Regions from separate parts of the Streptomyces thermoalcalitolerans genome, predicted to be linked through region 1. Evidence: riboswitches for the same ligand, from Rfam matches in the RefSeq annotation. Region 1 holds a riboswitch; the other holds the start of a gene.
What was found. A riboswitch is a leader RNA that binds a small molecule or an ion and turns the genes downstream of it on or off. The one in region 1 is predicted to bind cyclic di-AMP.
Positions count from the first base shown of each region.

Region 2: another riboswitch for cyclic di-AMP. It lies ahead of ABD224_RS20990 (M23 family metallopeptidase); the one in region 1 lies ahead of ABD224_RS25995 (C40 family peptidase).

Region 1 covers NZ_BAAAHG010000065.1:24,605-31,215, reverse strand. Annotated here, with positions in the region: gene ABD224_RS26005 (DedA family protein) at 1-92, opposite strand, end outside; gene ABD224_RS26000 (lysophospholipid acyltransferase family protein) at 286-1,011, shown strand; cyclic di-AMP (ydaO/yuaA leader) riboswitch at 1,634-1,848, shown strand; gene ABD224_RS25995 (C40 family peptidase) at 1,851-2,324, shown strand; gene ABD224_RS25990 (ATP-binding protein) at 2,386-2,844, opposite strand; gene ABD224_RS25985 (helix-turn-helix domain-containing protein) at 3,068-3,928, shown strand; gene ABD224_RS25980 (DUF397 domain-containing protein) at 3,963-4,193, shown strand; gene ABD224_RS25975 (8-amino-7-oxononanoate synthase) at 4,294-5,421, opposite strand; gene bioB (biotin synthase BioB) at 5,591-6,611, shown strand, end outside.
Region 2 covers NZ_BAAAHG010000039.1:55,641-62,251, forward strand. Annotated here, with positions in the region: gene ABD224_RS20980 (carboxymuconolactone decarboxylase family protein) at 1-346, shown strand, start outside; gene ABD224_RS20985 (SGNH/GDSL hydrolase family protein) at 546-1,331, opposite strand; gene ABD224_RS20990 (M23 family metallopeptidase) at 1,521-2,483, opposite strand; cyclic di-AMP (ydaO/yuaA leader) riboswitch at 2,488-2,642, opposite strand; gene ABD224_RS20995 (alpha-galactosidase) at 2,948-5,026, opposite strand; gene ABD224_RS21000 (tyrosine-protein phosphatase) at 5,200-5,997, shown strand; gene ABD224_RS21005 (DUF6126 family protein) at 6,023-6,142, opposite strand; gene ABD224_RS21010 (helix-turn-helix domain-containing protein) at 6,139-6,611, opposite strand, start outside.

The sequences.
Region 1 (6,611 bases):
TCCACCAGGACCACACCGCCGACGGCCCAGTAGCCGTAGTCGCCCAGCAGGGGCGCCAGATGCGCCAGCGGACCCGGAAGCGGAGGGGCCATGGCCACCACCGTACGCCGCCGGGCGGCCGGCCTCCGGCAGGCGCGGCCCCGCGTCGCCCCCATGCGGCAAAACCCCCGCGGCACAGCAGTGCCCCGCCACGGTGGGCGCACTTACACTGGCCCCTCACGGCATCCGCCCTGATCTGCGGGAACACGGCGGTTGAGCGGTTCCGCCCCGATGAGGAGCATCCCCTTGTTCTACTTCCTGCTCAAACACGTCCTGCTGGGCCCGCTGCTCAAAGTGGTCTTCCGGCCCCGGATCGAGGGGCTGGAGCACGTGCCGGCGTCCGGCCCGGCCATCATCGCGGGCAACCATCTGTCGTTCTCGGACCACTTCCTGATGCCCGCGGTCCTCACACGGCGTATCACCTTCCTGGCGAAGGCCGAGTACTTCACGGGACCGGGCCTGAAGGGCCGGCTCACCGCCGCGTTCTTCCGCAGCGCCGGGCAGATCCCGGTCGACCGCTCCGGCAAGGAGGCCGGTCAGGCCGCGATCCGGGAGGGACTCGGAGTGCTGCGCAGGGGCGAGCTCCTCGGCATCTACCCGGAGGGCACCCGGTCGCCCGACGGCCGCCTGTACAAGGGCAAGGTGGGTGTCGCGGTCATGGCGCTCAAGGCCGGGGTGCCGGTCGTGCCGTGCGCGATGATCGGCACCTTCGAGGCCCAGCCGCCGGGCCGGATCGTCCCGCGCATCCGCCCGGTCGTGATCCGTTTCGGCACACCTCTGGACTTTTCCCGCCATGCCGGGATGGAACATGAGAAGACGGTTCTGCGCGCCGTCACGGACGAGATCATGTACGCCGTCATGGCGCTGTCGGGGCAGGAGTACGTCGACCGGTACGCGGCGGTGGTCAAGGCGGAGCAGGCCGAGGCGAGGGGCGGGAAGGAGCGCAGGTTCCCGCGCCCACCGCTCGACTGACCATCACGGCACCGCGCCCGCGGAAAGGGGCGGCCGTGGCGGCCTGCGCGGCGGCCCCGCCGGCCGGAACCCGGACCGCCGCCACCGTCGGCCGGGAAGAAGCAGACAAAGCAGACGAAGCGGAATTGAGAGGATGTCACCTCGATGCGGCCGGCCGCCGGTCCGCTCCTCCTCTCCTTCCGCCCCGGGACCCGTCCCCCTGGCGTCCACCGGTACACGAGGATCCCCCAGGCGCCGGTCACGAACGGCGGACCCGGTGTCAGCTCGTAGCTCCTCCACAGGAGTTGACGCATCAACAGAAGGCGCATCCCGCCGACGAGAACACTCCCTCTTGACGTGAGTCGGAACGGACCAAAAGACGTACCTCCTTTCAGGTAGGTTCGCCTCCTTCCCCGGAGCCCTTGCGGTTGCACGATCCGCCTCCCCGGACGGCGGAACGGGATGCTTCGCCGCTGGTCCGGGAGCCGCCGCGGGAGGGGGCAGCCACCCGGGCACGAGACTGTCCACCCGAACAGCCGAGTGGTGAGTAACAACACAAATCCCCGTTTCCATTGGGATTTTCGGACTTGTGTAGGCCAAGATCCCTGTCGGACGACAAGCCCCCGCCACCGCGGCGGGGCGGTCCGGGCGGACGCCGAATCCTGCCGCCGCCCGGATGACCGGTCGACACAAGTGGATCGGCAGGAGTGGAGGACCCAAGCACGACGGGTCGCCGGGACGGTCACGCCATGGCCGGCCCGAGCAGCCCTTGGGGTGAAGCCGCGGCGACGCGGCCGGGCAACTTCGCCAGCCCGAATCCGACAGGTCATCCTTCACAGGCGGCTGACGAAGGGTTGAGCATGACCACGTTCAATCGTGTCCCGTCGCTGATGGCCCGGGCCGGTACGGCCTCGGCCCTGACCCTGGCCGCCGTGGGCGGCTCGATCGTGGCTCCCGGCATGGCCTCCGAGGCCGCGGCCGCGACCCCCGGCATGAAGGCGCTCAAGGTCGCGGCGTCCAAGAAGGGCGCCCCCTACCAGTGGGGTGCCGCCGGGCCCCGGAGGTTCGACTGCTCCGGCCTCACGCTGTACTCGTTCAAGAAGGCGGGCAAGAAGCTGCCCCGCACGGCGGCCCAGCAGTACAACAGGACCCGTCACATCTCCGCGAAGAACCGCCAGGCCGGTGACCTGGTGTTCTTCCACTCGGGCTCGCACGTCTACCACGTCGGCATCTACGCCGGCGGCAACAAGATCTGGCACGCCCCGAAGACCGGGGACGTGGTGAAGCTGCAGAAGATCTGGACGAAGAACGTCTGGTACGGCCGGGTCCGCTGACCCGCCCGGGTGCGGTGACAGCGCCCCGAGGTGCCGTCACCGCACCCGCACGCCCCACGCGCTACGGCTCCTGCCGCCCCGTGGCCGTGACCGGCCGGGCCGGGACCGTCCACGGAAGCTCGATGCAGACCGTCTTGCCGCCCTCCCGGGTCGGCCGCACGGTCAGTCTGCCGCCGCGCTCGGCGGCGAACCATCGAATGATCGCCATGCCCCGGCCGTTGTCCTGCTGGACGGCGGCCGGCAGGCGTTTCGGGAACTTCGGGTGGCTGTCGGTCACCCCGATCCGCAGGCACTCGTCCCGTACGAGGACGAGGTCCACCGTGAAGGTGGGCGACTGCCCGCGGGTGTGCTGCACGGCGTTGGTGGCGAGCTCGGAGACGATGAGCCGGACGGTCTCGGCGGTGTCCGTGTCCGGCGGCAGACCCCATTCCTCGAGAGTGCTCACCACATAACCGCGGGCCGCGGAGACCGAGGCGGGATCGCTCGGCAGAATGACGGATGCTTCCAGATGGTCTGCCATGGCGGCGTCGGCCCTTTCCCAGGGGATCGCAGTCCGACACAAAGCGGACGGTTCGAGTACGGTCCCGGACTGGTGCTTCGCCGTCAGACTGCCATCACCGCACCGGTCTCACGCGGCGATCCACCAGATATGCATATATCTGTCGCTCGATGCGGTGAACTCTGCGCCAACCGCCCCTCCGGGGGCGGAGCATGTGGAGCGTTCAAGGAGTGAGGAGCAGTCCATGCAGCACGGTCCCGCGGTACGCCGCCGGAAACTGGGCGCCGAACTGCGCGCACTGCGCACCGGTGCGGGTCTCACCAGCGGCCAGGCGGCCCGGCTGGTGGGCTGGCACCAGTCGAAGGTCAGCCGGATCGAGACCGGCGCCAGCGGGGTGAAACCGTCCGATGTGCGGTTACTCCTGGACGCGTACGCCGTCCGGGACTCCCAACTGCGCGAGTTGCTGCTGGTGTTGGCGGGGATGGACGACGACGGCGGCCGGCACCACTGGTGGCACGCCTACCGCAGCGTACTGCCGCCGGCCTACCGGGACTTCATCAGCCTGGAGTCGCAGGCGAGCGTGATGCGCACCCTGGAGACCTCGGTCGTCCCCGGGCTGCTGCAGACCCCCGAATACGCGCGCGCCGTCACCCGGGCCGCTCTGGACGAGCTCGACGACGACCGGCTGGACGCGCTGGTGGAGGTGCGGCTGGCCCGTCAGGACGTGCTGCGCGCCCATCCGCCGCTGAAGCTGGACGTGGTGCTGGACGAGGCCGTGCTGCACCGGGAGGTCGGCGGACCCGCGGTGATGGCACGGCAGCTTAAACGGCTGACGGAAGCGGCACAGCTGCCCCATGTACGGCTCCAGGTGCTGCCGTTCGCGACCGGGGAGCACATCGGCGTCACCGGTCCTTTCGTCATCTTCTCGTTCTCGGACACCTCCGACCTGGACGTGGTCGTCATCGACCACCTGACGAGTAGCCTCCACCTCGAGCGGAAAGAAGACCTGGAGGCCTACTCCAGGGCCTTCGACACTCTCCGAAGCCGCGCTCTCCCGCCCGAGGAGTCGCTGGACTTCATCACCCGGATGCGCCGCGACACCTGACGGCGCGCCACCGCTCGTCACACAAGGAGGCACCATGTCCGCTCTGCCTCGGCACGTACCCTCCGGCACCGGCCTGCACGGCGTGCGCTGGCAGCGCAGCAGTCACAGCACCGGAGCCAACAACTGCGTCGAGACGGCCCGGCCGGCCACGGGACCCTGGGCCGGGCTGATCGCCGTGCGCGACTCCAAGGCCCCCGACGGACCGGCGCTGCTGTTCTCGCCCGGAAGCTGGGCGGCCTTCACGGCCACGGTGCACGGCCTCTGAGAAACGATTCCGGTCGATTCCGCTCAATTCGCTCGATTCCGGCCGGCTGTGGTCGGCTGCAGCCGACCCCGCATCCGGCGCACGGCCGTGTCACGCCGACTCACGGCCGCGTTTCACCGATCACCCGGACAGCACGTTCGATCTGCGCCCCGGAGAGGTCCGCGCGGGCGGTCAGCCGCAACCGTGAGATGCCGTCGGGCACGGAAGGAGGGCGGAAACAGCCCACGGCCAGTCCGGCCGCACGGCAGTCGGCCGCCCAGCGCACGGCCTCCTCCGGGGACGGCGCGCGCACCGAGACCACCGCGGCGTCGGGACGTACCGCGTGCAGGCCCGCGGCGGTCAGGCGTGCGTGGAGCTCGCCCGCCACCTCGCGTGCGCGTGCCGCCCGCTCCGGTTCGCGGCGCAGCAGCCTCAGCGCCGCCAGGGCCGCGCCCACGGCCGCGGGGGCGAGGCCGGTGTCGAAGATGAACGTCCGGGCCGCGTTGACCAGATGGTCGATCACCCGTGCGGGCCCCAGGACGGCTCCGCCCTGGCTGCCGAGCGACTTCGACAGCGTGACGGTGACGACCACGTCGTCGGCGCCCGCCAGCCCCGCCGCGTGCACGGCGCCGCGGCCGCCGTCCCCCAGCACGCCCAGCCCGTGGGCGTCGTCGACGACGAGACCGGCACCGTGCTCCCGGCAGGCCCCGGCGAGCTCTGCCAGCGGGGCGGCGTCGCCGTCGACCGAGAACACCGTGTCGGAGACGAGGACCGCCGGCCCCTCATGGGTGCCGAGCGCCTTGCGCACGGCCTCCGGGTCGGCGTGTCCGACGACCTGCGTGGTCCCCCGGGCCAGCCGGCAGCCGTCGATGAGCGAGGCGTGGTTGCCCGCGTCGGAGACGATGAGCGAGCCGTGCGGGGCGAGCGCGGTGACCGCGGCGAGGTTGGCGGCGTATCCGGAGGAGAAGACCAGCGCCGCCTCGAAACCGCAGAAGCCGGCCAGCTCGCGCTCCAGTTCGGCATGCAGTTCGGTGGTGCCCGTGACCAGCCGGGAGCCGGTCGCGCCGCCGCCCCAGGTGCGCGCCGCCTCCGCGGCCCCCGCCACGACCTCCGGGTGGCGGGCCAGCCCCAGGTAGTCGTTGCTCGCGAGGTCCAGCAGCGGCGCGTCGGCGGGGCGGGGCCGCAGCGTCCGTACGAGCCCGGCCCGCCGGCGCGCCCGGGCCTGCTCCTCGATCCAGTCGAACGCCATGGGTCCTCCGAGGTCTTCCGCGGGCCGTGCACAGACCCTATCGGGCGGTGAGAAACCCCGTGCGCGGGACCATCCGCTCAGGCTGTGGCAATACCCACACATCAACGCGCGGGGAGTTGTGCAGACTCTTCTTGGCCCAGGACGGACGCATAGGACAGGATCGGCTTCCATGGACCTGCTGAACACGCTGGTGGACAAGGGGCTCCGGCGCGAGCCGCCGACCCGGGAGGAAGCTCTGGCCGTGCTGGCCACCTCCGACGACGAGCTGCTCGACGTGGTGGCCGCGGCCGGGAAGGTGCGCCGTCACTGGTTCGGCCGGCGGGTGAAACTCAACTACCTCGTCAACCTCAAGTCGGGCCTGTGCCCCGAGGACTGCTCCTACTGTTCCCAGCGTCTCGGCTCCAAGGCCGGAATCCTCAAGTACACCTGGCTGAAGCCCGAGGAGGCCTCCAAGGTGGCGGCGGCCGGGCTGGCCGGCGGTGCCAAGCGGGTCTGTCTGGTGGCGAGCGGACGCGGTCCGACGGACCGTGACGTGGAGCGGGTGTCGGAGACCATCAGGGCGATCAAGGAGCAGCACGAGGGCGTCGAGGTGTGCGCCTGTCTCGGACTGCTCTCCGAGGGCCAGGCCGAGCGGCTGCGCAAGGCCGGGGCCGACGCCTACAACCACAACCTCAACACCTCCGAGACCATGTACGGCGACATCACCACCACCCACACCTACGCCGACCGGGTGGACACGGTGAACAAGGCGCACGCCGCCGGTCTGTCCGCCTGCTCCGGGCTCATCGCCGGAATGGGGGAGAGCGACGAGGACCTGGTCGACGTGGTCTTCGCGCTGCGCGAGCTGGACCCCGACTCCGTACCGGTGAACTTCCTGATCCCGTTCGAGGGAACGCCGCTCGCCAAGGAGTGGAACCTGACCCCGCAGCGCTGCCTGCGGATCCTGGCGATGGTGCGGTTCGTCCACCCGGACGTGGAGGTGCGGATCGCGGGCGGCCGCGAGGTGCATCTGCGCACTCTGCAGCCGCTCGCCCTGCACCTGGCCAACTCGATCTTCCTCGGCGACTATCTGACCAGCGAGGGCCAGGCCGGCAAGGCCGATCTGGAGATGATCGCGGACGCCGGGTTCGAGGTGGAGGGCGCGGACCAGGTGACGCTGCCGGAGCACCGGACCTCCGGTGGCTGCCACG
Region 2 (6,611 bases), on a different contig from region 1:
CGGCTACTGGGTCAACCGGGAGCGCGGCATGGATCCCCGCAAGGTGCAGGACGTTCCCGTGTGGCGGGACAGTGACGCCTATACGCCGCTGGAGCGCGACGTCATGGAGTACGCCGAGGCCATGACGGCCACGCCGCCCACCGTGGACGACGCCTTGGTCGCCCGGCTGCGCGACCGGCTGGGCGAGCCGGCCCTGGTGGAGCTGACGGCGATGGTGGCACTGGAGAATCTGCGCTCGCGCATCAACTCCTCCCTCGGCCTGACCAGTCAGGGCTTCAAGGATGCGTGCGAGGTGCCGGGAGCCGTACCGGGCGCGAATGCGAACGGGGTTGCCGTGCGGGAGTGACGCGTGAGGCCGGGTCTCGTCCCACCCTGGTGAAGCGGCGGCCGTGGCGAGGTCGTCGTGGGGCGAGACCGCCGTGACAGGGACAGGGAGTGCGTGAAAGGGGTGCGGCATGTTCTCCCGCGCTCGGCCCGGCGCCGGGCGGGCGAGGTGCTCGTCCGGGAACCGGGCCGGGCGCGGGAGACGCCGGACGCGGCGGCCGTCAGGCCACCGCCGCGATCCGCATTTTGATCTCCTCCGGCGACAGGGTGCCCTTGGGCTTCACATGGTCGCCCGAGGACTCGCCGCGCAGCCGGCGGCCGATCCACGGCACCAGGTACTCGCGCGCCCAGTGCACGTCGTCGCGGCGGATCTCCAGCGTGCCGCGCGGCGGCATCGGAGGCCAGGGCTGTTCGGGGTCGGCCGGGACGTCGATGCCGAGGACCTGGCCGGCGCGCAGTGCCACGCGCGTGTGTCCCTCGGGTGAGAGGTGCAGGCGGTCGTCGTCCCAGGCACGGCGGTCCTGGACGCTCTTCAGCGACCACAGGTCGAGCACCGGGCAGCCGTAGCGGTCGGCGATGGCCCGCACATGCCCGTTGTAGGTGGCGATCTTGCCGCGCAGGTGCTTGAGCAGGGGCACGCCCCGGGTGTCGAAGCCGGTGGTCACCATCACGGTGCCCGCGGCGGCGGTGAGCCGGGCGACGGCCTTCTCGAAGCGCTCGGCCACGTCGTCCGGGTCGCCGCCGGGACGGATGAGGTCGTTGCCGCCCGCGCAGAACGAGACCAGGTCGGGGGCGAGTTCGATGGCCTTCGGGACCTGCTCCTCCACGATCTGGTCGAGCAGCTTTCCCCGTACGGCGAGGTTGGTGTACTGGAAGTCGCCCTCAGGCCGCCGATCGGCGAGCAGTACGGCAAACCGGTCGGCCCAGCCGACGAACGCACCGTCGGGGCCGGGGTCGCCGACGCCTTCGGTGAAGCTGTCCCCCACTGCCACGTACGACCCGATCACTGGTCTGTTGTCGCTCTTCGAATCGTCTGCCATATCAGCCCATGATTCACCTTCGAATGTGACCTACGCGACCGTAGGCAGAGGTTGACGGACGGTGAGATTAGCCACGGCACGTCCGTCGGTCACCCCTGGAACGGGCCGGCCGTCAAAGGTGACGGCCGGCCTCGGCCAAGGGGAGGGCGGCGGCCGTCAGCCCAGGGTGGCGCCGCGCGCGCGGAGGTAGGCGACCGGGTCGATGTCCGAGCCGTAGTTCGGCGTGGTACGGATCTCGAAGTGCAGGTGCGGGCCGGTCACATTGCCGGTGGCGCCGGACAGGCCGACCCGCTGCCCCGTGCTCACGCTCTGGCCGGCCGAGACGGAGATCGACGACAGGTGGGCGTACTGGGCGTAGTGGCCGTCGTTCAGCCTGATGACGACCTGGTTGCCGTAGGCGCCGCCCCAGCCCGCGGAGACGACCGTGCCGGCACCGACGGCCCGGACCGGGGTGCCGGTCGGGACGGCGAAGTCGACACCGGTGTGGTAGCCGCTGGACCACCTGCCGCCGGCCACGCGGTAGCCGGTGCCGACTCCCTTGCCGGCCACCGGGAAGGTGAAGCCGGTGGAGACCCTCTCCGCGGTCTGGGGGGCCTGCTGCGCCTTCGGGGCCGAGGACAGCTCGGAGGCGGACTTGGAGGTGAGCTTGAAGGAGGGCGCGGCGGACGGCTTGGAGGACGGCGTGGAGGAGCCGCCGGACGCCGAGGACGTGGGCGCCTTGGCGGTGCCGGCCGACGCGGCCCTGCCGTCGAGGACGAGCTTCAGGCCCGGGTGGATCAGCGACGGGTTGTCACCGACGGCCTGGCGGTTGTCCGCGTAGAGCTTCTGCCAGCCGCCGCGGATGCCGTGCTCGTCGGCGATCGTGGAGAGGCAGTCGCCGGTCCGGACGGTGTAGATCCGTACGCCCGTGCTCTCGGCGGCGGTGTTCTTCCCGGTCACCGGCTTGGCCGCCGGCACGGCCTGCACGGCCTTTTCCGCCGCGGAGTGCGCGGGGGCCGCGTGCGCGCCCGTCGCCGAGACGAGCGGGAGGGCGAAGGCGGCGCCACCGGTTCCGGCGGCGAGGAGGGAGCGCGTGAGACGACGGGTCTTCGGACGACGGTGCTTACCCTTCGCGGGCATGGGGCATTCCTCTCCGGCGCCTGCGAGGTGAGCTGTCGGGTTCGGGCTGGAGCTGCCCGGCCGCACAACGCGGCTTCACCCCGAGCCTGTTCCGGAGAACCGGACCAGGCGGTGAATCGTGGGTCCCCCGCTCCTGCCGTGCACGGGTGGGTGTGCGGGTCCCCGGACGGCGGCAGGACTCGGCGTCCGTCCGGATCGGTGTGGACCGTAGGCGACCGGCACGCACAGGGACAAGCAGATGATCCCCTTTTCCTCGCCTTTCGCATGATCCATCACGGGGACCGGCCATCACACCGCGTGAATTCGATCTTCTGTCCGCCCCTCAAACCGCTGGATGCACAACGGGATTACGTGGACACGGCAAGAAACGCACCGTCACCACTGTGAAACGTGTCACGCGAGCGGCTTCAGCAGGCCTTATTTAGGGGCAAGTTCACCGTAAATGCGCAATTCAGACAGAAGGGTTAGACGCGACAGAGACGGATGACTGTCGCATCGACATCGCCCCGTAGCCCGGTGCGCATCCCGTGGTGCAGCAGCACGGCCCCCCGGTGCACCTCCCCGGTCTCCCGGCAGACGTACGACGCCGCCGGGTCGAGGCCGCGCAGCCGCAGCGGGGGCGGAGGCTCGCCGTAGTGCTGTGCCTGGAGCCAGGCGAGGACGACGGTCTCGTCCCCGAGGACGTACTGCACCGCGCTCAGCCCGCCGTGCGGGGGCCGCAGCCGGTACAGGTCGCCGCGCTGGACCACGGGCCGGATCTCCTTGTAGAGGGCGATCCAGTCCCGCGCCTCGGCCAGTTCCTCCTCCGTCCACCGGCTGAGGTCGCCGCCCACCCCGAGCACCCCGGCCATGGCGCTCACGAACCGGAAGCGCAGCCCGCTGACGCGTCCCGACAGGACGTTCGGGCTGTCGGTGACCCAGGCGGCCATGACCCGTGCGGGGTGGAGATGACTGAAGCCGTGCTGGATGGCGAGCCGGTCGAGCGGATCGGTGTTGTCGGAGGTCCACACCTGGTCCGTACGGGACAGGATGCCGAGATCGACCCGGCCGCCGCCGCCCGAGCAGGACTCGAAGGCCACCCCCGGGTGCGCGGCCCGCAACCGGTCCAGCAGGGCGTACAGCGCGCGCACATGGTCGACCCACAGGCGCTGCGGGTACGGGTCCCCGGGCCAGCCCGCGTCGGTGAAGCAGCGGTTGAAGTCCCACTTCACATAGTCGATCGGGGTGCCCGAGAGCAGTCCGTGGAGCTGTTCCCACAGGTACTCCTGGACATCCTCGCGCGCGAGGTTGAGCACCAGCTGATGGCGGAACTCCGTCCGCCTGCGTCCCGGTTGGTACTGCACCCAGTCGGGGTGCGCGCGGTACAGGTCGCTGTCGGGGCTGACCATCTCCGGTTCGACCCAGATGCCGAACTGCATCCCGAGGCCGTGCACATGGTCGGCGAGCGGCTTCAGACCGCCGGGGAACCGGTCGGGGTTGGGCCACCAGTCGCCGAGTCCGGCGCGGTCGCCGGTGCGGGCGCCGAACCAGCCGTCGTCGACCACGAACAGCTCCACACCGATCTCCGCCGCCCGCCGCGCCAGCTCCCGCTGCCGTTCCTCGCTGATGTCGAACCCCGTGGCCTCCCAGGAGTTGTAGAGCACCGGCCGGTCCCGGTCCGCGTCCGGGACGACGTACGTCCGCTGGTAGGCGTGCCAGGCGCGGCTCGCGCCGCCGTGGCCGCCGTCGCTCCACAGCCCGGCGAAGACGGGGGTGGTGTACGACTCCCCGGGCCGGAGCATCAGCAGCCCCGAGTCGTCGTGTCCGGCGCCCCCGGTGATCTGCACGCGCGCGTGGGGGAGCTGGGCGACGGCGATCCGCCACGACCCGGACCAGCCCAGCGCGCAGCTGTAGACCTCGCCGTGCTCCTCGGTGGCGTCGGTGTCGAGGGCGACCCAGGGCAGGTGCTGGTGCCCGGTGTGGCCGCGGCGGCTGCCGAGGACCTTCTCGCCGTAGGTGAGGTCGGTGCGCACCAGGCGGGACTCGGCGGCCCAGCGGCCGTGCAGCTGGGACAGCCGCCAGCCCTCGCGCTCGGGCAGGGTCCAGGTGGCGGAGTCGGCGCGCAGCAGTTCCACGGCGTCGGGCCCCTGGTTGTCGAGGGTGACCCAGCGCTCGACGACATCGCCGCGCATGCGGTAGTGCAGGGTGATGCGCAGTCCCGAGTCGCGGAACCGTAAGCACAGTTCGTCACCCTCGTCCCTGCATGTCTCGTATGTCTCGAACGTCCACTCGGTGCCGCGTCGTTCGGCGGTGCGTACGGACAGCGCGGGCCTCACGAAACGGGGGCCGCCCTCGACCGGGTACTCCTCGTGCCCGTCGAGCGGGGATTCGAAGGGGTGGTAATCGGGCAGCGGGCGGGCGGCCAGGGCCTCGGCGTCGGCGAGCCCGATACGGGGACCCCAGTGCAGATGGAGCAGTTCGCCGTGCGCAGTGAGACGGAGGGCGTAACTGCTCGTGGGACCGGTCAGCAGCCAGGTGCGGCCGTCGTCGGCGGTCTGGAGCATGCGTCCCTCCTGTCGGAGCCGGACGGATCAGCGCAAGCACGGACATCATCCGGGCGGAGCGGCGCTCGGGCAACGGTTGTGGACAACTCATTTGCCCAGGGAAGCCATGTCGTATGGTCGAAGCCGCGCCCGCTGACGAGCCGTGACGGCGGGGCCGACAGGGAGGAGTTCCCGTGACGCAGCAGGTCCCCTCTACCGAACCCGAGCTGGTCGGAGTGCGCAACTTCCGCGATGTGGGCGGGCTGCCGACCGTGGACGGCCGGCGGGTGCGTCGGGGAGTGCTGTTCCGCAGCGGCCATCTCGCGCACGCGACCGAGAAGGACGCGGCGTTCCTGGGGTCCCTGGGCCTGCGCACGATCTTCGACTTCCGCAACGCGGCCGACAAGAAGCTGGAAGGGCCGGACATCGAGCTGCCCGGTGTGCGGAATGTGAACCTGCCGCTGAGCGACCCGGCGGACGGTGCGGAGTTCTGGCGGATGGTCCGCGACGGCGACCTCGACCAGCTGCGCGGCATCCTGGCCGACGGCAAGGGCGTGAACCGGATGATCGCCTCCTATCGGACGATCATCAAGGAGCGCACCAGGGAGCACTCCCAGGTGCTGCACGCCCTCGCCGAGGACAGCGTTCCGGTCCTGATGCACTGCGCCGCGGGCAAGGACCGCGCGGGTCTGTCGATCGCGGTGACCCTGCTCGCCCTGGGTGTGGAGCAGGACGCGATCGTCGCGGACTACCTGGAGTCGAACGCCCCGCACCGCCGTTACAAGGTGCGCCGCAGCAGCACCTCGGCCTCGGCCTACTCCCCCGAGGTCATGGAGCTGCTCGCCCCCCTGTTCGACGCGCGCGTCGAGTACCTCATGGCGGCCCTGGAGACCATCGAGGAGACCTGGGGCGGCGTCGACCCCTACCTGGAGCGCGGACTGCGGCTGGCCCCCGAGACCCGGGAGCGGCTGCGCGAGCGGCTCCTGGACTGACCTCGCGCGGGGCCGCCCGGAGCCGTCACCCGGCGCCGACCTCGAACAGCAGCCAGATGAACCCGGCGACGAGATGTCCGACAACGGTGTAGACGACGAGCCGGACCCACAGGGCGCGCGGGAACTTCTCTTCCAGGTTGCTCATGGCCTCTCTCCGGTGAGGTGCCCCAGGCACAGGGCGGTCGCGGGGCTTTGCAGCAGGGTGTGCACGAACAGGAGCTCGACCCCGTCGGGGTCCTCGGCCGCGATGCGGTGCGGGGTCAGGGAGTCGTAGTGCGCGCTGTCGCCCGGGGCGAGCAGATGCGCGCCGTCCCCGAGGCGCAGCCGGAGGCGCCCCTTGAGGACGTACAGCCACTCCTCGCCGGGGTGCACCCGCACGATGTCGCCCTGGGAGCCGTGGGGGACGCGGACCCTGAGGGCCTGCATGCCCCGCCCGGAGGCGCCGGCCTGCCAGTACGTCCAGCCGCCGGCCCGTGTCGGCTCCATCTCGTCGGCGTGGACGACCGCGTCCCGGCCGACGGCCGTCTCGCCGAGCAGTTCGGAGACGGTCGTACCGTAGACGCGGGCGAGCGCGAGCAGCATCGGCAGCGAGGGCTGGCGCCGGCCCGTCTCCA